Regions from separate parts of the Devosia sp. P3_B2 genome, predicted to be linked through region 3. Evidence: predicted binding sites of a transcription regulator. Region 3 holds the regulator's gene; each other region holds the start of a gene.

The links. The regulator LexA, encoded in region 3, represses DNA repair genes until DNA is damaged. The targets are predictions, from matches to a motif close to TGTTCNNNNTGTGTTCNG.
Region 1: AC1DV8_RS17850 (DUF763 domain-containing protein) is a predicted target of LexA. The motif match lies at 4,654-4,671, and genes of this name have one in related genera.
Region 2: AC1DV8_RS22720 (PA0069 family radical SAM protein) is a predicted target of LexA. The motif match lies at 3,069-3,086, and genes of this name have one in related genera.

The regions. Positions count from the first base shown of each region.
Region 1 covers NZ_JBFUGO010000012.1:14,965-22,594, reverse strand. The annotation lists gene AC1DV8_RS17875 (hypothetical protein) at 1-309, shown strand, start outside; gene AC1DV8_RS17870 (winged helix-turn-helix transcriptional regulator) at 316-801, opposite strand; gene AC1DV8_RS17865 (dihydrofolate reductase family protein) at 929-1,459, shown strand; gene AC1DV8_RS17860 (MBL fold metallo-hydrolase) at 1,473-2,318, shown strand; gene AC1DV8_RS17855 (transporter) at 2,504-3,355, shown strand; gene AC1DV8_RS17850 (DUF763 domain-containing protein) at 3,357-4,619, opposite strand; gene AC1DV8_RS17845 (autotransporter outer membrane beta-barrel domain-containing protein) at 4,750-5,682, opposite strand; gene AC1DV8_RS17840 (beta strand repeat-containing protein) at 5,711-7,312, opposite strand; gene hyi (hydroxypyruvate isomerase) at 7,437-7,630, opposite strand, start outside.
Region 2 covers NZ_JBFUGO010000024.1:781-8,410, forward strand. The annotation lists gene glyS (glycine--tRNA ligase subunit beta) at 1-1,670, shown strand, start outside; gene AC1DV8_RS22710 (LysR family transcriptional regulator) at 1,667-2,545, opposite strand; gene AC1DV8_RS22715 (DoxX family protein) at 2,656-3,048, shown strand; gene AC1DV8_RS22720 (PA0069 family radical SAM protein) at 3,157-4,305, shown strand; gene AC1DV8_RS22725 (ribonuclease HII) at 4,399-5,100, shown strand; gene AC1DV8_RS22730 (DNA methyltransferase) at 5,347-6,477, shown strand; gene AC1DV8_RS22735 (A/G-specific adenine glycosylase) at 6,542-7,588, opposite strand.
Region 3 covers NZ_JBFUGO010000010.1:18,257-25,886, forward strand. The annotation lists gene AC1DV8_RS14955 (ComEC/Rec2 family competence protein) at 1-249, shown strand, start outside; gene AC1DV8_RS14960 (beta-galactosidase) at 218-2,176, opposite strand; gene AC1DV8_RS14965 (SMP-30/gluconolactonase/LRE family protein) at 2,184-3,056, opposite strand; gene AC1DV8_RS14970 (2-dehydro-3-deoxy-6-phosphogalactonate aldolase) at 3,053-3,664, opposite strand; gene AC1DV8_RS14975 (2-dehydro-3-deoxygalactonokinase) at 3,671-4,576, opposite strand; gene lexA (transcriptional repressor LexA) at 4,849-5,571, opposite strand; gene AC1DV8_RS14985 (hypothetical protein) at 5,857-6,411, shown strand; gene AC1DV8_RS14990 (sensor histidine kinase) at 6,467-7,630, opposite strand, start outside.

The DNA.
Region 1 (7,630 bases), on a different contig from region 3:
AAGGCCGCGAACCCAGGTTCGAAGTGGCCGGACGGCCTGACCAAGGAAAAGAACCTCGTCGATCTCGCCTGGCATCAGCGAGAGTTCGAGGCCCAGCGGAGCTTTGCGTGGGTGATCGAGAACACCGACGGGACGTACCTCGGGTGCCTCTATGTCTATCCATCGATCGCCGGCGAGGCATCGGCAGATGTCATCTGGTGGTGGCGCACGGGCGTGGCGGTTTCCAACCAATCCTTCCGGGCGCTTCTGCTGGAATGGCTGTCCGGCAATGATTGGCCGCGCCTCACCTACAACCTGCAGGACGAGTGAGCACCGCTACGGCGTCAGGGTAGCTTCGTAAGCCACCTGCATTTTGGCGAAGGCCGATACCTCGGGCGGCGGCGCTCCGAGGTGGATATGCCGCAACTCCTGCATGAACTCGGACCAGAGCTGCGGGCCGCCATCCTCGAGCACTTGTGCGCCCGTCGCGAGGTCTGCCGCCGGTAGTGTGTGACGCAGTCCCCAGCTGCCCATCACGGCCATCAGGGGCACGAGTTCGATCGCCTTCTCCGTCAGGCTGTAGACAACCCTCTGCTTGTGGCCCGGATCAGCACTGCGCGTGAGCAGCCCATTGGCGGTCAGGCGCTTGAGGCGGTCAGTGAGGATGTTTGACGCGATCCCCTCGATGCTCTCGGTGAGATAAGACCGAAAAGTGCGGCGACGGCCGCCGAACATACTGTCGCGCAGGATGATAAGGCTCCAGCGATCCCCGAAGGTCTCAAGCGTATTGTTGATCGGGCATCCCGCGCGTCGGTAGCTCATCGCATCCATCCGCCAAAACTGGTTGCAAAATAGAGGTGGTTCCGGGCCGAGACCGACTGTTAGCACAGTGTTCGGCGCAAATGAACGCGGTCCCGGCGGACCGCCGCCAATCGATTGGAGCCAGCGCATGGCAAAGCTCGTCTTTGGAATGAACCAGTCTCTGGATGGCTATGTCGACTACACCGCGTTTGCACCAAGCCCCGTGCTTTTCCGCCACTTCATCGAACAGGCGCAGAGCAATGCGGGGAGTCTCTACGGTCGCCGCCTCTACGAGATCATGCAGTATTGGGACGAAGACCAGGCCGATTGGGGGGCGGACGAACGCGACTTCGCGGTGGCATGGCGGCGTGCGCCGAAGTGGGTGGTGTCGAGAACGCTGAAGTCGGTCGGTCCCAACGCCACGCTCGTCGGCCCTGACCTCGAGGCGGCGGTGCGCAACCTCAAGGCGGAGCATGATGGGGTGATTGAAGTTGGCGGACCGGTCCTGGCGCGGAGCCTGACCGAGCTTGGGCTCATCGATGAGTATCGTATCTACCTTCACCCCGTGGTGCTCGGGTCCGGCGACCCCTTCTTCGCCGGCCCCCGGCCGCCGCTCCACCTTGCCGCCAGCGAGCAGGTGGACAACGACGTGATCCTCCTGACCTACGTGCCGGCCTGAGGAGGCGTGAGCGATGCTGAGCTGGCAGGTGGGCCGGGTGAAGATCACCCGCATCGTCGAAATGGATTTGCCGGTGCCTGTCGAGTTCATGCGAGGAGCGACGCCTGAGGCGCTGCGCAAGTTGCCGTGGCTCTATCCGCACTTTGTCAGCGCGGACGACGGCACGCTCAACCTCAGCGTCCACGCGCTGCTGGTCGAGGCTCCAGGGCTAAGGCTGGTGGTGGACACCTGCGTCGGCAACGACCGGCCGCGCGAGTTCACCGGTGGTGAGGCCCTGTCGACGCCGTTCCTCGAGCAGCTTGGCGAGGCGGACTGGTCGCGCGACAGTGTCGACGCCGTGGTATGCACGCATCTCGATGTCGACCACATCGGCTGGAACACCATGCTCGAGAACGGCAAATGGGTGCCGACCTTCCCTCGGGCGAGCTATCTCATCGGCCGGCAGGAATACGATTTCTGGAAGGGCGTCGACGAAGCCGAACAGGTGACGGCGATGGCAGACAGCATCAAGCCGATCTTCGAGGCCGGCCTCGTCCAGCTGGTGGAGCAGGACCACGTGATCTCGCCGGAGATCCGGCTCGCGCCGTCCATCGGCCACACGCCCGGCCATGTCAGCGTGATGATCGAGTCCGAGGGCCAGCGGGCGGTGATCACCGGCGACATGACCCACCACCCATGCCAGATGGCGCATCCCGACTGGATGCTCGCGGACGTCGACCCCAAGACCGCCGTGCTCACCCGCTCGCGCCTGTTTGCCGAATGGGCCGACCAGCCGATCCTCGTCATCGGCACCCACTTCGCGGCCCCCACCGCCGGCCACATCGTCCGCGACGGCGACGCATTCAGGTTCGTGGTGTGAGGGCCTTCGCTTTCCGGCGCTGAACGGTTGTTGTGGACATCGTGCCACTCCTGCGCCGCTGCGCCTGTGGAACGTGGAGAATCTCTTTGGTACTCCTTCGCGGCCGGTGCACTGTACATTCGCTTGGGCTGTGGAGGGAAATCGTGCTCGCGAGATCAATTGCATTCGTGGTGGCATCATTCTTGATGATCACCGGTGCGCTCTCTCAGGATGGAGCGCGTGCCTATCATCTGCTTCCTGAAGGCACCGACATCATCAGCTTGACTGCGACGGGCCTGCACACGGAACTTCCCTCTGGCGTGTACGATGTGGGCGTCGTGACGCCATCGTATCGGCAGTCGATCAACGTGTTCGGAAACGCCGGCGCCATTCTGATCGGCATGCCGATTGGCGGCTTGTCCGGCTCCCTCATGGGGGGCGTCATCGAGCAGAGCACTGGCCTCGTCCAGGGCGATCTCTTCGTGGGCGGCGTGTTGGGGCTCGTCGGGTCGCCATCGCTCTCGCCGATGGATTTCGTCCAGTACAAGCCAGGTTTTCGCGCCAACCTTGCCGCAAAGCTGTTCCTGCCGACCGGGGCCTATGACTCGGACCAGTTCGTGAACCTGGGACAAAACCGGTGGTCGCTGCAGGCCAGCGTGCCTATCAGCTACGTGCTGGCAGACTCGATGATCGACCCCGAGCTGATGACGTTCGAAATCGTCCCGTTCGTGCAGATCTTCGGTGACAACGAGGATACGCCCGGCCCGATCACTGTGACCAGCCAGGAGCCGATATGGGGGCTCGAGGGCCATATCACCCGCAACTTCAGCCCGACCGTGTGGGCTTCCCTCGACGGTGCCTACATCGCCGGCGGTGAGACCTCGTTCGACGGCGTCGCGCAGGGTGACGCACTGGAGACGCTTGCGCTCGGGGCAACACTCGGCCTGTCGCTTAGTCCGTCCGTTGCGCTGCGGTTGAGCTACGAGGAGTTCGTCTATTCAAGCGACCCGGATACGGCGGCCCGCGGCTTCAAGGCCACCTCGTCCTTCCTCTTCTAGCTCAGACCCGCATCTTGGCGCGGGCATAGGCGTTCGGCAGGTCGTCCATCACCGTTCGCCCGCCATATTCCGGGGCGCGACGGCGTTCTTCGGCGATGAACTCGTGGAAGCTCGGGCCGGTGGCGCCGGCTTCGAGCTGGCGCGACTGGCGGTCGAGGCGCTTGATCGCATCGAGCTCCTCGTCGCGGCCGAGCCTCGCCTTGCCCACCGCTGACTTCAGCACGCGGATGGTCTCGTCGTAGACCTTGAGCGGCACCGGGAAGGGATGGCCGTCCTTGCCGCCATGCGCCATGGCAAAGCGGGCAGGATCGGCGAAGCGGTGCGGCGCGCCGTGCACCACTTCGGCCACCTGCGCCAGCGCCCGCACGGTGCGCGCGCCGACGCCCGGCACCAGCAGCAGTTCGGTGAAATCGGTGGGTGCGCGGTCGGCCGCCGCGGCGAGGCTGCCGTGCAGCCGGCGCAGCATCACGTCCTTGGGGCGGATATCGTGATGCTCCGGCATCACCAGGTGCGGCAGCATCAGCTGGTCATCCGCCACCGGCGCCGGCTCGACGATCCCCTCGAGGCGGCCAACCTCTCGCACGATGGCATCCGGCCCCATGCCGCCCAGGATATCAACCTGCGAGGTCCGCGAGCGCGCCGCCCGCACGTCGGTCAGGTTGACGATCGTCCCCTGGCCCGCCCCCTCGATCGCCGCATGTGGCTGCTCGACAAAGCTGCGTAACCCCTCGGAGCGCCAGTGATAGCGCCGCGCGGTCTTGGCATCGCCCTTCATCCCCTGCTGCACCACCACCCAATGCCCATCATCGGCAACGATGAAGCCGTGGAGGTAGAGCTCGAACCCGTCCTGCACCGCGGCGCTGTCGACCTTCGCCACCAGCCGGCTGGCCTTGGCCAGCGCCGCGCCATCGAAGCCGACGCGGTTGCCGATCGCCACCAGTTCATCGGGGGTCTTCCGCGAATGCCGCCCGCGCCCGCCGCAGACATGCAGCCCAAGTTCGCGCTCCAGCGGCCGCAACCCGCCCTTCAGCGCGCCGATGACGCTGGTCGTGATGCCCGAGGAGTGCCAGTCCATGCCCATGACGGCGCCGAACGACTGGAACCAGAATGGATGCGCCAGCCGGCTCAGCAGCTCGTCCCGGCCATATTCCATGACGATCGCCTGGCAGATCACCGCCCCGAGCCGCGCCATCCGCTCGCTCAACCATTTCGGCACCCGCCCGCCATGCAGCGGCAGATCGGCGCTTCCGCCTCGATTGGCCATCGGTCAGTTCCTTCGTTCGATGGAACCTTACCACAGGAACAAACAGGAAACAAACCACCTCGCGATGCGTGCCGACCCGACCCCTAAGGGGACAGGAGGGGCGGTCAGCTCGCACCGGTGCAAGCCGTCCCTAGAATTTGCCCGACAACGTGAACTTCACCGCATGCGCCGAGGCCTCGCCGCCGAACTGCCCCTGATAGCCGAGATCAAGGCTCACCCCAGGTGCGAGCTCGGTGCCGAACCCTGCATCCAGCAGCAAGGCGGTATCGCCGATCCCCGCCCCCGTCACCGTGAACGGCGAACCTCTGTCGAAGCCGTGCGTCGCCGACGGCTGGTCGCCTGCCATGTGCTGCATCCCGACCATCCCCCTGGCGTGCACCACCACCCCGTCGCCGAGCGTAAAATCCTGGGCCGCCTTCAGCCCGGCGATCAGCACCGCAGCGCCAAGATCGCCCGAGGCGCCGGCAAGCGCTGCGTCGCCACCGCTCTCACGGTAGCTGCCGCCCGATTGCCCGATCAGTGCCGCGCGCACGAACGGCGTCAGCGTCGCCTCGCCGAGTTCGAACGCGTAGCCGAGTTCGCCAAACAGCTGCGCCGTGGTGGTGGTGTAATCCGCGGTCAGCGTCTCACTGAAGCCGACAAAATCAGGCATGCGGGTCACCGACAGCTGGTGCGAGGCCATGGCCGCGCCAAATGCCACACGCACCTCGCCCAGCGCCGCGCCGCCATAGACGCCGAGCTGGTAGCTCGCCGCCTCGGCCCGCGAGTCCCGCTCCGGCAGGTCGACGGCCACCCCGCCGATCCCCGCCAGCACACCGAGGAACACGTCTCGGCTCACCACTCCATCGACGCCAACCAGCAACCCGCCCGTGCCGTAGTCCAAACCGGCGGCATTGCCGTCGCCCTCCACCGTGCCGCCGGCGCCATAGCTGCGGACCCAGATGTTGCGTGCGCCGACCTGGCTTTCGGCAATCGCCGCGAACGCCGCATCGACCCGATCGAAGGCTGCGTCGCGCGGATGCCGGCTGGCGTCGAGCAGCACCCGCAGCGTTGAAGCATGGATCTCGCCCGAGAGGTCATCGAACGGGCGTTTAGGCGATCGCGGGGAGGTTCGTGATCGCCGAAACGCGCAACCACACCTCGCCGGGTGTGTCGTAATCGAGCACGAATTCGAGGAAGGCGGAGTCGTCGACCACGGCGGTGAAGCCGCCCGCAACGCCCCCAGCGGTGAGGATCTGATAGCCGCTGCCGAGTGCGTAGGAGCCGGAACCGGTGGTGACGCTCACCGTGCCGCCGCTCAGCGTCGCGACGCCTGAAACGGCGAGCTTCCCGGCAACGGCCGCCGGGGTGACTCCGACCCTGAAGGTGCTGCCGCCCTCGTTGCCATAGGTGCCGGTAACGTTGACCGTGCCAGCCGTCAGGTCCATTGTGCCGGCATTCTTCACCGCGCCGACCAGCGTCCCCATGCCCTTCACCGTCCCCAAGGCGCGAATGTCGATGCTCGGGCTGGTCAGCGTACCCTGCACGTTCAGCACGCCCGCCTGCACCTCGGCACTGGTGGTGAAGGCACCGGCATTGCTGATGCTCCAGGCGCCGCCCTGCATCGAGAACGTCTCGAAACTGAGGAATTTCGCGAGGCTCTCGCTGCCGCTGCCCAGCAGCACCAGGTTGTCCGTGCCGGTGCCGCCCTGCACCAGCCCATTCAGCACCGAACCGGTGTCGAGGTTGAGGGTCCGGGCATAGTTGCCGCTGAAATTGATGGCGTTGAGCGCACCGGTGATGGTGCCCGAATTGGTCACTGTCCCCGCGCGGGCGAGATAGAGTCCATCGCCCGCCGCCGACTTGATGGTGCCTGAATTGAGGAAGGTGCCGCCGCCGGTCGCCTCCACGGCCTTGGAGTTGGCGTTGCTGCCGGTCGACTGGATGGTCCCGGCATTGGTGAAGGTCAGGATCGCGGTGGCGCTGGCATAGACGCCGTTGTAGCCGCCCTTGATGACCGCGCCGGCCGTGTTGGTGATGGTGCTCGGTCCGCCCTGCACGAATACGCCGGTCGAGAAGCCGGTGAGCCGGGTGTTGATGATGCTGCCCGAGTTGATGACGGTGCGCTCGGTGCCCTGCCCAATCGACACTGCGTTGCCGGCGCTGTTGCCGGTGATGACGCCGGTCGCCGTATTGGCGACGGAGCCACCGAACTGCAGCAGCACCAGGTCGCCGCCGGAAACGACCTGGGTGATGGTGCCGGAGTTGGTCACGATACCGGGACCGACTCCCGGGTTCCCCCCGCTCGGGAACTTGCCGATGCTGATGGCGCTGCTGGTGGCATTTATCGTCGCGCCCTGCGCGTTGACCACCGTGCCGCCGCCGACCAAGGTGATGGAGTTGCCGCCGGTGAGCGTGCCCAGATTGGTGACGCTGGAGCCGGCGCCGTCGAGCTTGATCTGTCCGCTGACGCTGCCATTGTTGCTGAGCGTCCAGGTTCCGGTCCCGCCGACGGCCGGCGCGCCGCTGACCGACACGCCGGAGAGGATGTCGACGGTCGTGCCGGCATAGAGGTTGAGGTTCACCCCGGTCGTGACATTGGCGGCGATGTCGACGTCGGCCGCCCGCACCGGCGCCAACGCCACTCCAAGCGACAGCTCAATCGCGATCGCCACGGCGAACGCGCGCCGCGCTGCCCCCTTCGACTGATGCATCCCCAGCTACCCACGTCCGGCCAACCGGGTCGAGACTAGGAGGGCCGCCGCCCGCGTCGTAGCTGGTCACTCGGGGCAGGAGGGGGCAACTCGGGGGCTAGGCCGGGGCAACTCGGGACATGGTTCAGCGGTAGGGCGTCATCCACCCGAGCCCCTCGCTGGTCCCGGCCAGTGGGCGGTACTCGCAGCCGACCCAGCCGCCATAGCCCAGACGGTCGAGCTCGGAGAGCACGAAGCCATAGTTGATCTCGCCGGTGCCCGGCTCATGCCGGCCGGGCGTATCGGCGATCTGGATGTGGCCGATCCGGTGCTTGAGCC
Region 2 (7,630 bases), on a different contig from region 3:
ACGCCAGCGATATCCTCGCGACGCTCCTGCCTAAGGTGATCACCGGCTTCGACTGGCCGAAATCCATGCAGTGGGGCAATGGCGGGCTTACCTGGGTGCGGCCGCTGCGCGCCATCACCGCGACCTTCGGCGCCGAGAACGAAGAGCCGGTGGTTATTTCGTTCAAGTCGAACACCGTCGTCGCCGGCCAGACCACCTACGGCCATCGCTTCCTCGCCCCGCAGGCGATCCGCGTGCGCCGCTTCGACGACTACGTGCAGGCGCTGGAGAAGGCCAAGGTCGTGCTCGACATCGACCGGCGCAAGGAAATCATCCGCGCCGATGCCGACAACCTCGCCTTCGCGCAGGGACTCACCGTCATCCACGACGAGGGCCTGCTCGAGGAAGTCGCCGGCCTCGTCGAATGGCCCGTGGTGATGATGGGGTCGTTCGACCCGGCCTTCCTGGAAGTGCCGGAAGAAGCGATCATCGCCACCATCCGCGCCAACCAGAAATGCTTCTGCCTGCGCGACGGCTCCGGCAAACTGGCGCCGTTCTTCATCATCACCTCCAACCAGGTGGCCGAAGACGGCGGCAAGACCATCGTTGCGGGCAATGAGCGCGTCATCCGCGCCCGCCTGTCGGACGCCCGCTTCTTCTACAACCAGGACCTGGCGCTGCCGCTCGAGCATGGCCTGCCCAAGCTCGAACAGCGCATCTTCCACGCCAAGCTCGGCACCGAGTTCCAGCGCGTCGAGCGGCTGGTGAAGCTGAGCGCCGAGATCGCCCCGCAGGTCGGCGCCAATGCCGAACAGGCCAAGCGTGGCGCGATGCTGGCCAAGGCCGACCTCACCACCGAAATGGTCGGCGAGTTCCCCGAGTTGCAGGGCACCATGGGCCGCTACTACGCGCTGGCCCAGGGCGAGCCCTCGGCCATCGCCAATGCCGTGGCCGACCACTACAAGCCACTCGGTCCCACCGATCTGGTGCCCGCTGAGCCGGTGGCCATTGCCGTGGCGCTGGCCGACAAGCTCGACCTGCTGACCGGCTTCTGGTCGATCGACGAAAAGCCCACCGGCTCGCGCGACCCGTTCGCGCTGCGCCGCGCGGCGCTTGGGGTGATCCGCATCGTCACCGACAACAAGCTTACGTTCCCGCTCCAGGTGGAGCCGGATCTTCTCAGCTTCTTCCACGACCGCCTCAAGGTAACGCTGCGTGACGCCGGCGCCCGCCACGACCTGGTCGACGCCGTGATCGGCAAGGACAGCAACGACATCCTCGAGATCACCCGCCGCGTCGAGGCGCTGGGCCAGCTTCTCGGGTCGGACGACGGGGTGAACCTCCTCGCCGGCTATCGCCGCGCCGCCAACATCCTCTCGATCGAGGAAAAGAAGGACAAGCGCAGCTATGACCAGCCAGTGGCCGAAGAGCAGCTGAAGCTCGACGAGGAAATCGCGCTCGCCGACGCCATCATGAAGGCCGATGCCGCCGTCGCGGCCAAGGTCGCCGCCAACGACTATCAGGGCGCCATCACGGCGCTCGCGACCCTGCGCCAGCCGGTCGACAAGTTCTTCGAAGCCGTACTGGTCAACGATCCCGATCCCGCCGTCCGCGCCAACCGCCTGAGCCTCCTCACCAAGCTGCGCGACACGATGCGGCTGGTGGCGGACTTCTCGAAGGTCGCGGGCTAGGTCTCTGCCCGCGCCAACTCCATGAACGCCCGCACGTTCACCGTCAGGAATCGCTGCGCCGGATAGACGAAGAACACGTTCGCCGGCTCGGTGCTGAAGGCGGGCAGGACGCGGACGAGCGGCCGTTCCGGCGCGACGGCGCCGAAATCCGGAAGCAGCCCGATCCCCGCGCCGCGCAGCACGAAAGTGCGGATGGTCTGCATGTCGTCGGCGCGGATGCGCGTGTTGGTGGGCAGCGAGAATTGCTCGCTCCCGGAGATCAGCTTGAAGCTCTCGGGCATGCGCGAGAACGTGATGATCTGGTGGTCGGCCAGGTCCGCGACCGTGGTGGGTGTGCCGCACCGATCGAGATAGTCCGGGCTCGCCCACAGGCCAAGGATGCCTGAGGCAAATTTGCGGCTGAGCATCGTCGAGTCCCGCATCGGACCAGCACGGATCGCGAGATCGACGCCTTCGCCGATCAGGTCCACCTGCCGGTTGGTGACCACGAGGTCGAGATCGACCTTGGGGTATTTGGCGAGAAACAGCTCGCAAAGCGGTGGCAGTGCCGTGCTGGCGATATCAGAGGCTGCGGTGATGCGAAGCAAGCCGGATGGCTCGCTGCCGGCCGCGGCCAGCTGGCTCTCTCCCGCTTCGAGCGCATCGAGCGCCTGAATGCAGTGGGCGAAATATGCCTCGCCGGCCTCGGTGACATGCATCCGGCGAGTCGAGCGCTGGATCAGCGTCACGCCGAGCCGCTCCTCGAGCCTCGCGATGCGGGCCGAAACCGTGGTGGTCGGCATGCCGAGCAGGCGCGCGGCGGCAGCGAAAGTGCCGGCCTGAACGACCCGAACGAACACGTCGATGCCTTCGAGGACCATCGGAGGATTATGCATGATCCTGCACGATGTTTCCATCACTATCCAGATTGTGGGATGACGGCCATTCAATCACTTTCCGCCCAACACGGGCAGCATCGGGCTGCCCCGTCTGTGGGATCTGATAAATGAACTTCCTGACCTCAATGGACTTCTGGCTCTGGGCGGCCGCCATCGTCGCCGGTGCCTTTTACCTGCTTGCCGGCCTGATGAAGGCGACGCGGCCAATTCCGCAACTCGCCGGAATGATGCGCTGGCCCGGCGACGTGCAGCCAAGCTTCGTGCGCTTCATCGGCGGCGTCGACACGGCCGCCGGCCTCGGCCTCATCCTGCCGCTCGCGACCGGCATCCTGCCGTTCCTCACCCCGCTGGCCGCCCTCGGTTCCGTCGTGCTGCAGTTCCTCGCTATCGGCTTTCACGGCCGGCGTGGCGAAACCCGGATGACGCTCGGCATGAACCTCATCCTGCTGCTGCTCTCGGCCTTCGTGTTGTGGGGACGCCGCGGCCTGCTCGGCATCTGACAAACTTATCCTCGCCTGTTTGTTCTTGTTCTGTTCTCATGCAACTGCTATTCTTAACGGAACGTTACCCGGGTGGCGAGTCGTCGCCCGGACCGTTGGAGATGTCTCATGGCCATGCGCGTCGCCCCGTCATTCGAACAATTGGAAAAGCTGAGCGGCACCCGCGACGCCGACCTGATCGCGCGCAAGTTCGTCGATCCGGCGCTCAATCGCGGACGCGGCGCGCAGACCAACAAGGGCAGCCGCTTCGACAAGCAGAGCCGCGAGGACTTCGACGACGGATGGGGGCAGGTCGAGGATTTGAAGCCGTTCGAAACCATCGAGCATGTCGAGCGCGCCCGGTCGATCATCACCCGCAACGAAAGCCCCGACATCGGCTTCGATCGCTCGATCAACGCCTATCGCGGCTGCGAGCACGGTTGCTCGTATTGCTTCGCGCGGCCGACGCACGCCTATCTCGGCCATTCGGCTGGGCTGGAGTTCGAGCGAGACATCTATGTGAAGGCCAACGCCGTCGACCTGCTGCGGCGCGAACTCGCCGACAAGCGCTACAAGCCCAAGCCCATCGCCATGGGCACCAATACCGACCCGTACCAGCCGGCCGAGCGGAAGCACAAGTTGACCCGCGGCATCCTCGAACTGCTGCTCGAGACCAAGCACCCGGTGACCATCACCACCAAGTCGGCGCTGGTTTGCCGCGACCTCGATATCCTGAAGCCGCTCGCCGAACAGAATTTGGTGCGCGTGGCTTTGTCGATCACCAGCATGGACCACATCCTTTCCCGCAAGATGGAGCCCCGCGCGTCCACTCCCGAGAAGCGCCTCGAGGCCGTTCGGCTGCTGTCGGAAGCCGGCATCCCGACGATCGTCATGGCCGCCCCGATGATCCCGGCAATCAACGACATGGAGCTCGAGCGCATCCTCGACGCCGGCGCGGCGCAGGGTGCTGTCGGCGCCAACGCCATCCTCCTGCGGCTGCCGGGCGAGGTGCGCGACATCTTCCGCGAATGGCTGCTGCGGCATTTCCCGGATCGCGTCAGCCACGTGATGGGCCTCGTGCGCGACACCCGCGGCGGCAAGGACAACGACCCCAACTTCGGTACCCGCTTCATCGGCGAGGGGCCGTACGCCACCTTGCTTCGGCAGCGGGTCGACTTAGCGAAAGCCCGCTACGGCCTCGACAAGCCGTCGCCGGCGCTGCGCACCGACCTGTTTGCGCCGCCGACGGTGGATGACGGGCAGATGAGCCTGTTCTGAAACGCGTACGATACTCGCCCCATATCCGCCTCGCGTCGGTGGTAGCTGCGGGTGATGCAGAAGAGCGAGCCAACGGGGCAGGCAACTGATGTGATGGCGGTACCGCTTGCGTCGCCAGCCCAACTGGCGATGCTTGAGGACATGCCGTCCGATTCGCCCGCTGTCGTCAGTAAACCCACGCTTAAGTTCGAGCGCGCCGCCATCCGGCGCGGCGCGAAGTTCGTCTGCGGCGTCGACGAGGTTGGTCGCGGTCCGCTGGCCGGGCCGGTGGTGGTATCGGCGGTGATCCTCAATCATCGCCGGGTGCCGGAAGGCCTCAACGACTCCAAGGTTCTGACCGCGGCCGAGCGCGAAGTTCTGTACGAAAAGATCATGGCGTCGGCGATCGTCTCGATCGCCGTGGCGCCGCCGACGATCATCGCGCAGCTCAATATCCTGCAGGCATCGCTATGGGCGATGCGGAAGGCCGTGCTGGGCCTGCAGGTGAAGGCCGACCACATCCTCGTCGATGGCAACAAGCTGCCCAAGGATCTGCCCTGCCCCGGCGAAGCCATCGTCGGCGGTGACGGCCGCTCGGTGTCGATCGCGGCGGCGTCGATCATCGCCAAGGTGACACGCGACCGGATGTGCCTGATCATGGACTACGAAGAGCCGCAGTTCGGCTTTTCAAGCCACAAGGGCTACGCTGCACCGCAGCATCTCGAGGCGCTGACCACGCATGGCCCGGGCCGCCACCACCGCATGGATTTCGCGCCGTGCATCCAGGCGCAGCGGATGAAGACAATAGCCGCCTGAGGCCAGATCACAGCATCCTCCCGCCGGCGTCATCCCCGCGAGGCGGGGACCAGTGGGATATCTCAGCCTCCACTTGCGTCGCCGCACCGCACTAGGTCCCCGCCTTCGCGGAAATGACGGCGGTGGGTAAGTCGCACGCCAACCACGTATTCGCATCTTAACCTCTCGCTAACCGCGAAGCTTAAATCCCCTTTAACCCTAACGCCTTACAACCGATCCCGTTAGTACTGCGTCAGGGTTCGAGTTATGTTGCGTACCGCGCGTATGGCGGCTTCCGCCAATGCGGAGGGGAGCCAGCTCCCCATCGACACCATCCTTGTGGGCGATTGCATCAAGCACATGAATGCCTTGCCGGCCGGCTCGGTTGACCTCGTATTCGCAGACCCGCCTTACAACCTGCAGTTGGACCAGGGCCTCACCCGGCCGGACCAGTCGCGCGTCGATGGCGTCGATGACGCCTGGGACAAGTTCGACAGCTTTGCCCATTACGACATCTTCACCCGCGCCTGGCTGAAGGCCGCGCGGCGCATCCTGAAGCCGGATGGCGCCATCTGGGTGATCGGCTCGTACCACAACATTTTCCGCGTCGGCGCGGCGCTGCAGGACCTCGACTACTGGCTGCTCAACGACGTGATCTGGCGGAAGGCTAACCCGATGCCGAACTTCCGCGGCACCCGGTTCACCAATGCGCACGAGACGCTGATCTGGGCGGCGAAGGATCGCGAAAGCCGTGTCACCTTCAACTACGAGCAGATGAAGCAGGCCAATGACGATGTGCAGATGCGCTCGGACTGGCTGTTCCCGATCTGCACGGGCGCCGAGCGCCTGAAGGACGAGGACGACGAGAAGCTGCATCCGACGCAGAAGCCGGAAGCCCTGCTCTATCGCGTCATCAGCGCGACGACCAAGCCGGGCGACGTGGTGCTCGACCCGTTCTTCGGCACCGGCACCACCGGCGCCGTGGCCAAGAAACTCGGCCGCCACTTCATCGGTATCGAGCGCGAGGACACTTACATCGCCGGCGCGCTGAAGCGCATCGCATCCATCCGCCCGCTCAACGCCGCGACCATCGAGACCGCAGTGCCGAAGCGCTCCGCCCCGCGCGTTGCGTTCGGCTCACTGGTCGAAATGGGCCTGATCGAGCCGGGCACCGAGCTCTACGACGATCGCCAGCGCTACAGCGCCCTGGTGCGGGCCGATGGCTCGCTGGTTTCAGGCGACCACATGGGCTCGATCCACCGCGTCGGCGCGCTCGTGCAAGGCGCCGAGGCCTGCAACGGCTGGACTTTCTGGCATGCCCGACAGGGCAGCCGTCTCGCCCCCATCGATGACCTGCGCACCCAGGTGCGCGCTCAGATGGAACGACTTTCGGCCTGAATCTGACCTCCAATTCAACTCAGGCTGCGCTCGCCGCCGGCATCCACTCAGGTGCCGGCGGCTTTCATTTTTCGGTCCACTCCAAGCCGGCCGCCGCCAGCACCTTGCGGAACACACTCGGCAGTGCCTCCGCGTCGAGTTCGCGCGGATCGGCCCACCAGCCGGCCTTGAGTTCGGCCGGGTCCGGCACCACCGCCGACCACACGTCGAGCTCGAGCCGGAAGTGGGTGAACACGTGGATGACCTGCCCGTGATAGCGCCAGTCCGATTTCACCGGATGCGCGACCTCCCGCTTGTCCGGGGTCCAGTCGGATACCGGCGTCTCGGTCATCTGGGCCAATAGGCCCTTCTCGGCGCGGGTCTGCAGGTAAACATCGCCATCCGCATCGCGCATGACGAAGGCGTGGCCGTAGCGGGTCGGGCGGTCGGCCTTCTCCGGTTTGACCGGATAGAGCAACGGATCGAGTTTTGCGCCGCGGCAACCCGACTCTAGCGGGCAGAGCATGCAGGTGGCGTTGCGCGGCGCGCAGATGGTGGCGCCCAGATCCATCAGCGCCTGCGCGAAATCCCCGGCACGCTCGGGCACCACAGCCTGCACCGTGCCGCGCACCAGATCCTTGGCATCGCGCACCGGCACATCCAGCGCCAGGTAGCGCGCTACCACCCGGTCGACATTGCCGTCCACCACCGCGACCCGCTCGTCGCCGGTGATCGCCGCAATCGCCGCTGCGGTGTAGGGCCCGATCCCCGGCAGCGTCAGCAGTTCCTCCGACGTCGTCGGAAACCGGCCGCCGAACCGCTCCACGACCGCCCTGGCGCAGGCATGAAGGTTTCGTGCCCGGGCGTAATAGCCGAGGCCCGCCCATTCGACGAGCACCGCCTCGAGTGGCGAGGCCGCCAAGTCAGCAACCGTCGGCCACAAATGCAGGAACCGCGCATAGTATCGCCCCACCGCCGCGACGGTGGTCTGCTGCAGCATGATCTCGCTGAGCCAAACGCGATACGGATCGGCGGCGACACCACGTACCCTGTCGCCCGGGCTCACCCGCCATGGTAGGGTGCGCGCATGCTGGTCGTACCAGGCAAGCACGGCCGACGCATCGAGCGGCATGGGGTTTTGCGGGGCTAAGGCCTTTGACATGATAGCGGCCAC
Region 3 (7,630 bases):
AGCACGCGCGGCTTCACGATCGCCATCGTCCGGGATCCGGCCGGCTTCCATGAGGATTGCGGGCTAGCAGACTTGGTGATCACCCACCGAACTGTGCCGGCCAGTTGCTCGGCAAGCGCCATCGTCGATGCGGACGCGCTGGTGCGGGGCGGCGTGCATTGGCTGCGCTGGGATGCGGCGCGGGGCGGTTTTGAGATCCGCCCCGCGATCCCGCCGCTCAGCCGGCCGTGGCGAGCAGTGCTACGGTGACGCCTGCAGCTTCGATCTGGGCATTGCCCAGCACGTAGCCCTTCTCGTCCGGAGCGGCGGTCAGGTTTGCCGCGGTGTCGCCGTAATTAAAGTAAACGCGCCATTCACCACGCGTCCGGCAGCGCACGCCGGCAGGCAGGTTCAGCGTCGGCACCTCAGCTTCGGCAAGCAGGTGGTCGATGATGCGCTGCATCAGTGCCCTATCGCCGCTCGCGGCGAGGTAGTTGAGCTTTCCCTGCGCCACGAGCACCGGGAAATCCTCCTCGTCCTCGATGACGATCTGCGCTCGGGTATCGAGCCGTTCGCGCCAATGGCCGACGGCCCCGCCACCCTTCACCGAGACGGTGCGCCGCGGATCGGTGCTGTCGACGCGGGCTACCTTGGCGTCGAGCAGGTTCTGCGGCAGGTCGGGACCGAGGCCGGCAGGGATCGAGAAGTTCTGGGTCTTCGAGCCCGTGCGCGGACCGATCAGCAGGTGGCCATCGAAGTTCTCGATTGCCGTCCGCAGGGCATCGTTCCAAGCGAACAGCGCCGGGATGACCACCAGGTCGTAGCCTGAGAAGTCGGTGGTCGAGGGCGGCAGGATGTCGACGTCGATGCCGCGCTTCCGCAGCGGCACGTAGACGTTGCGCACGTGCTGGTGGTGCGTGAAACCCTTGGCTTGCGGCTGGATGCGCCAGGCCCACTCGCTCTGGTAGTCGAAGACGATTGCGACGCGGCCTTTCCGCGCCTCGCCATCGAAACCCAGCTCCTTCAGCTCCCGTGCCACCTGCTTCGCTTCATGGTAGCCGGGCGTCGGCACGCTATCGGGCCGCAAGAGCCCGGCATGCATCTGCTCCTGCGCGAACGGGGCCTGCCGCCAGCGGAAGTAGCTCACCACCTCCGCCCCGTGCGCGAAAGCCTCCCAGGCCCAGAGCCTCGCCATGCCGGGCAGGGGATCGGGGTTGTAGTCGGCCCAGTTCACCGGTCCGGGCTGCTGCTCCATGATCCACCAGCGGCCATGGCCCACGGCGCGGTAGAGATCATGGTGCAGTCCAGAATTGTCGGGGTCGCCCTGCCGGAAGTACGGAATCTTGCTTTCCTCGGGCTCCGGAACGCCCTCCAGATGTCCCAGCGGATAGGAGTCCCAGCTCGCGACGTCGAGCGTCTCGGCCAGTTCGTAGTGGTCGAACTCGGTCGAGCGCGACATGAAATTGTGGATCACCGGCAGGTCTGGACGCGCCGCCTTCATCAGGTCGTACTGCGTCTTGTTGAACGCGGCGACCTGCGCCGACGAATAGCGGCGAAAGTCGAGGCAGGCAGCCGGCGCGGCCTCGGTCACGGTGAGGTTCGGCGGGTCGATCTGTTCGAAGTTGTTGTACTCCATCGACCAGAAGACATTGCCCCAGGCGAGGTTCAGCGCCTCGATGGTCTTGTACTTGTCCTTCAGCCAGAGCCGGAAGCCGATGGCCGCGGCGTGCGAGTAGGAGTGCACCGTGTCGTGGCAGCCGTACTCGTTATCGGTCTGCCAGCCGGCGAGTGCCTTGTGCTGGCCGACATGGTCGATCAGCAACCGGGTGATGCGGGCGCATTCGCGCCGATAGCCCAGGTGCGAGAAGTCGTAGTGCCGACGCGAACCGAAGCCGCGCGGTCGGCCGTCGCGATCGACCGCCAGCATGTCGGGCATCTTGTCGATCAGCCAGCGGGGCGGGGTCGCCGTGGGCGTGCCAACGATGACCTTGAGCCCGTGCTTGTCGAGCACGTCCATTGCCGCAACCAGCCAGCCGAAATCCAGCTCGTTCGGTCGCGGCTCAAGGCGGGACCAGGCAAACTCGCCGATGCGGACATATTCGATGCCGACCTCCGCCATGCGGCGGGCGTCGTCATCCCATTGCTCGACGGACCAGTGTTCGGGGTAATAGCAGACGCCGATAGCGGGAAAAGACACGTTAGACTCAGAGTTTGAGGAAAGGTTCGGCGATGCCGGGTACGTCGAGCGCCACGGCGAAGACGCTGCCGGCATGCGGCTCGACTTCGAGTTGCTCGGGCGTCATATGCTCGCGCGCGGTGGTGATGTAGAGGGTCTTGAGGTCGCTGCCGCCAAAGGCGGGGCAGCTCACCTGGCTGACGCCGGGAACCTCGACCACCTTGTCCAGCTTGCCGTCAGGGGAGATGCGGATGACCTTGCCGCCGCCCCAGCGGGCGTTCCAAAGGTAGCCTTCGGAATCGACCACCGAGCCGTCGGCGCCGCCCGGCCCTTCCATGGTGAAGAAGTCCTCCCAGGGTCCGGTCGGCTGGCCGGTTGCCGGATCGAGGGCGCAGCGGACAATCATCTTGCCGGCGTCGGTGAAGTAGGCCGTGCGCCCGTCGGGGGAGAAGCAGATCGAGTTGGGGATGCGGATGTTCTCGATGACCTTGGTGGTCTGTCCGGCGCGGTACTGATAGACGCCACCGACCCCCGCCTCGGCCTTCCGGCCCATCGTGCCGATCCAGAAGCCGCCGGTGCGGTCGACGCGGCTGTCATTGGTCCGGTTGGTCGGAATGTCCTCCTCGATCTCGGCGATCACCGTGCTCGTGTCGGAGGCAAAATCATAGCGGAGCAGGGCGCCCGACTGCACGATGCCGAGTGTGTCCTTGTCGATCACGGCGCCGGCGCTGACCGTGTCCTTGAAGGTAATGCGGTCGACGATGTGGCCGTCGGTGCCGGCGCTCAGCATGGTCTGGTTGAGGATATCGAACCAGAACAGGCGTTCGAGCAGCGGGTTCCAGAACGGGCCTTCGCCCAGCTCGCAGCGGCTATCGACGAACAGTTCGGCCTTCGAGTTCATCGTGGTCTTCCCTGATCATAGGCGGCGACGGCGGTGGTGGCGCGCGATGCCACATCGGCGGCCGACATGCCGGGCTTGAAAATGTAGGTGCCGAGCCCGAAGCCGGCGCAGCCGGCCGCAAAGTACTCGGCGAAATTGTCGGGGTTGGCGCCTCCGACGGCGTAGAGCGGGATAGCCGGCGGCAGCACCGCCTTCATCGCCTTGATGCCCTTGGGGCCAAGCACTTCGGCGGGGAAGAACTTCAGGCCCGTGGCGCCGGAGCGGATGGCGGTGAACGCGTCGGTGGGCGAGAACACGCCCGGATACGAGGTCATGCCGCGCTCGATGGTGGCGCCGATGACCGCCGGGTTGGTGTCCGGCGACACAACGAACCGGCCGCCCGCATCGGCGACCGCGTCGACATCGGCGCGGTTCAGCACCGTGCCCGCACCGACCAGGGCGCGACTGTCGAAGGCCTTGGCGACGTCTTCGATCGAGCGCAGCGCTTCGGGCGAATTGAGTGGGACCTCGATCATGGTGATGCCGGCGAGCACGAGGGCGTCGCAAACTTCGAGGGTTTCGGGAGGCGTGATGCCGCGAAGGATCGCGATGATGTGGCGGTGGTCCATGAACTTCTATGCCTGTCTTGCTGCCTTGAGTCCGGCGAGGGTGGCGTCGGTCGCATCGACGATGCGGGTCCGGGCGCCGAGCCGTTCAAAGCCCATCTGGTACAACCCGCAAAGGCCGACACTGCCGACCAGCGGAATCTCCGCCTCGCCGATCCAGTCGCGCTGGCCCCCGATCTCGGCGCCGATCAACAGGCCCGAGAGGAAACCGGCACACCATGCCGGGCTGCGGCCCGACAGCAGGGAGCCGGCGCGGACCTTGAACAGCGTCGCGGTCAAGCGCTGGGGCCGCTCGAGCCCTTGGTCGAGACCGGCAGCGAAGCCGACATCGCGATCCTCGCCCTCGAGCTCGCCACCGAGCGAATGGCGCAGCACCGAGTGGGTGCGCAGCAGCTCGAATATCTCGCCGGTCATGGCGCTGGAGAAGCGTTCCAGCTTGGTGCCGGAGAGCAGCGCCCACTTGCTGTGGGTGCCTGGCATAACCGCGAGGCCGGAGAAGTTGGGGATCAGTGCCGAGAGCCCAAGCAATTGGGTTTCCTCGCCGCGCATCACGTCCTCCGCACCCAGATCGCGGAGGCAGACGCCGGGCAGGATGCGCGGGTTGTGTGGGCCTGGCATATCGGGCGCAACGGCGCCGGCAGCTATGCGACCGAGTTCGGCGGGGGCGTCGAGATAGGGGGCCTCGATCCAGCCCTGCCGCGCGCCGGCCATGCCGCAGATCAGTACGTCCTCGACGTCATCGGCGACGCCGTTGAGCAGCGAGGTCAGCACATCCGGATATTGCTCGCGGCTGAGACGACCCATGCCGTCCGGCGACGAGCGGGAGAAGGCGATCTCACCGGCGGAATCTATTCCCCATGCCCGCAGATTGGAGGTGCCCCAATCGACGGCGACCCATTCGACCTGTCCTGCCAAAACCCTCTCCCTTGCGCCGCCAGTTTGCCGCGCATCAAGCCATGCCGCTACATCGCAATCGGGAAGGTGGTCCACTCTCCTGGTATGATCGCGAAAGCCGCTCGCAGGCGGCGCTTCAGATCCGATGCGCCACTTGCTGCCAGCGGCGCGGAACGTAACGTCTTTGCCAGCCCGGCCCTAGTGCAATTGTTGACCGCAGCGTCCGGATTCATAAGAAAAAGGGCCGGCTGAGGCAGCCGGCCCGGAGACCCGATTGGCGGCAGGTCAGGAGTTCAGTATTTGCGGAGCAGGCCAACCAGGCGGCCCTGCACCTTCACCCGGTCGGGCGGGAAGATGCGGGTTTCGTAGGCCGGGTTGGCGGCCTCGAGCGCTACCGAGTTGCCGCGACGGCGCAGCCGCTTCAGCGTCGCCTCCTCGTCATCTACGAGGGCGACGACGATCTCACCGGTCGAAGCGGCGTCCTGCTTCTTGATGAGCACGGTGTCGCCATCGAAAATCCCGGCATCGATCATCGAATCGCCGCGCACTTCCAGAGCATAGTGTTCACCCGCACCGAGCATCTCGGGCGGCACCATGATGGAATGGCTATGGGTCTGGATGGCCTCGATCGGAGTGCCGGCGGCGATCCGGCCCATCACCGGGACGGTGACCGCGCGGTAGGCGTCGGCGTTGGCCACCTGAGCCGCTGGGCGTGCCGGCGGGGTCGCGACCCGGCCAAGATTGCCCTCGATGACGCTCGGCTCGAAGCGCGCCTTGCGGCCGCCGAGCGATGGATTCATCGAGTCCGGCAGTTTGATCACCTCGAGCGCCCGGGCCCGGTTGGGCAGGCGCCGGATGAAGCCGCGCTCCTCGAGCGCAGTGATCAGCCGGTGGATGCCCGACTTGCTGCGAAGATCGAGCGCATCCTTCATCTCGTCGAACGACGGTGGGATGCCGGATTCTTTCATCCGCTCGTGGATGAACATCAGAAGTTCGTGTTGCTTGCGCGTCAGCATGGCGGCCCCGTGAGCAGAATCGGAACAAAGACTGAACGTGTTATACGTGTTCCAGTTATGTTCTGCAATCGGACGATGAATATTGCGTTACGATGGCGCCCCTGGCGCGCCGAAAGTGGCCGCGAAATCCTCTCGACGTCGGGGCCTTGCGTTTCGTTGACCTGCTGTCCACCAGGGCATACCGTCGAGAGATTGGCGTGTCGAACCCGCACACCCAACCTTCTCAGCTGGAGCTGTGCTCGTTTCCACGGGCCAGTGAACTGGACTGTTTCTGAGGAGGAAAACATGTCTATGAAATCAAGCCGTTATGCCATATCCGCAATGATTTTGGGGATATTGCTCAGCCCCACCGTGGCGGCCGAAATGACCGATGCGGAATTGGTCGCCAACGCGCTGTCGGCAGCGCCGGTGGCGGTGGGCCAGAATGCCACGGTCGTGAACTTCGATGCTCAGATGCAGATGAAGACGCTCAAGGAGGGAACGAACGGCTTTACCTGCATGCCGGACAACCTGGCTTCGCCCACCAATGATCCAATATGCGTCGACGCCGGAGGCATGGCGTGGTTGACGGCATATAGCGAGAAGAAGGACCCACCCGAGGGCGTGGTCGGTTTCGGCTACATGCTGCAGGGCGAGTCGGCGCCCGACAACATGGATCCGTTCGCGACGGCGCCGCCCGCCGGCCACGAGTGGATGGTCGACGGGCCGCACGTCATGATCTTCAACGTCGCAGACGAGATGCTGGCCGGCTATCCCAAGGAAGAGCATCCCGACCACACCCAGCCCTATGTGATGTGGCCCAACACTCCCTATGCCCACCTGATGATCCCCGTGCACTGACTACGGGATACACTGGCGCGTGCCGGCGCATCGGTCGACGCGCGCCACCGCCGGATTATTGCGGCTCGGCGGGTAGGGTAAGCTGCACGCTGAAGCCTTTGCCAGGCTGCGATGCGACCGTCAGTTCGCCACCGAGCAGACCCGCGATCTCTTCGACTATGGGCAGCCCGAGGCCAGCTCCGGGCTTGTCGCTGTTACCGCGGCTGAAGCGCTTGCGCACTGCCGCCAACTGCTCGGCGGCGACGCCCTTGCCGGTGTCGGCTACCTGCAGCAGCACCACGCGGTCCCCTGTGGCGACGCGAACCGTCGCTTCGGCGTCGGGTCCAGCATAGGCGATGGCGTTCTCGATGAGGTTGCTCAGCAGTTCACCGAGCAGCATCGGGTCGCCGCGGACCAGCGCCGGTCCTTCGCCCTCGAGGCCAAGATCGATGTCGGCGGCATGGGCGCGGACGACATAGTCGCCTGTGCGCTCCCGGGCGAGCTCGAACAGATCGACAACCTGGAACTGCAGCCGATCGGACGCAGCCTCGTCGATCCTGGCGAGGAGCAGCAGTTGCGCGAGGACGCGCTCGGCGTGCACCACCGCGGCGTCGGCGGTGCGGGCCGCCTCCCGTGCCGCGGCAGGGCTATCGGCGCGGAGCGCCAGCGCCAACTGAGTGCGGATGATGGTGAGCGGCGTGCGGAGCTGATGGCTGGCATTGCCGGTGAAATGGCGCAGGGCATCGAGAGCTGACGACAGCCGCGTCATGAACGAGTTGATCGTGTCGACTAGGCCCTGCACCTCGCGGGGAACCTCCTGTTCGATGGGGCTGAGGTCATCGAGGGCCCGCCGCGAGATGGCATCGCGGAGGCGGTAGAGCGGGGCGAGCGAGAAACCGACGGCCAGCCAGAGGATCACCGCGGCGGAGAGGATGAGCAGCGCAAGGCGAATGGCAGAGCGGAGGAGCAGGGTCTGGGTCAACTGCGTGCGGGCGATGGTGGTCTCGGCGACGGTGACCGTGAACGGGATGGCGCTGACGCCGGAGGATGCCGCGCGTCGCAGCACCGCCACGCGGATCGGCTCACCACGGAAGCTGGCGTCCGAATAGGCGATGTCGGCCGTCGCTGCATCAGAGGTCGGCAGGGTCTGGTAGCCCGTGATGAAGCCCTCCGGACCGTCGACGCGGTAGAAAACCCGGTCCTGCGCCGCCGAAGTCAGCATCTCCAACGCGACATAGGG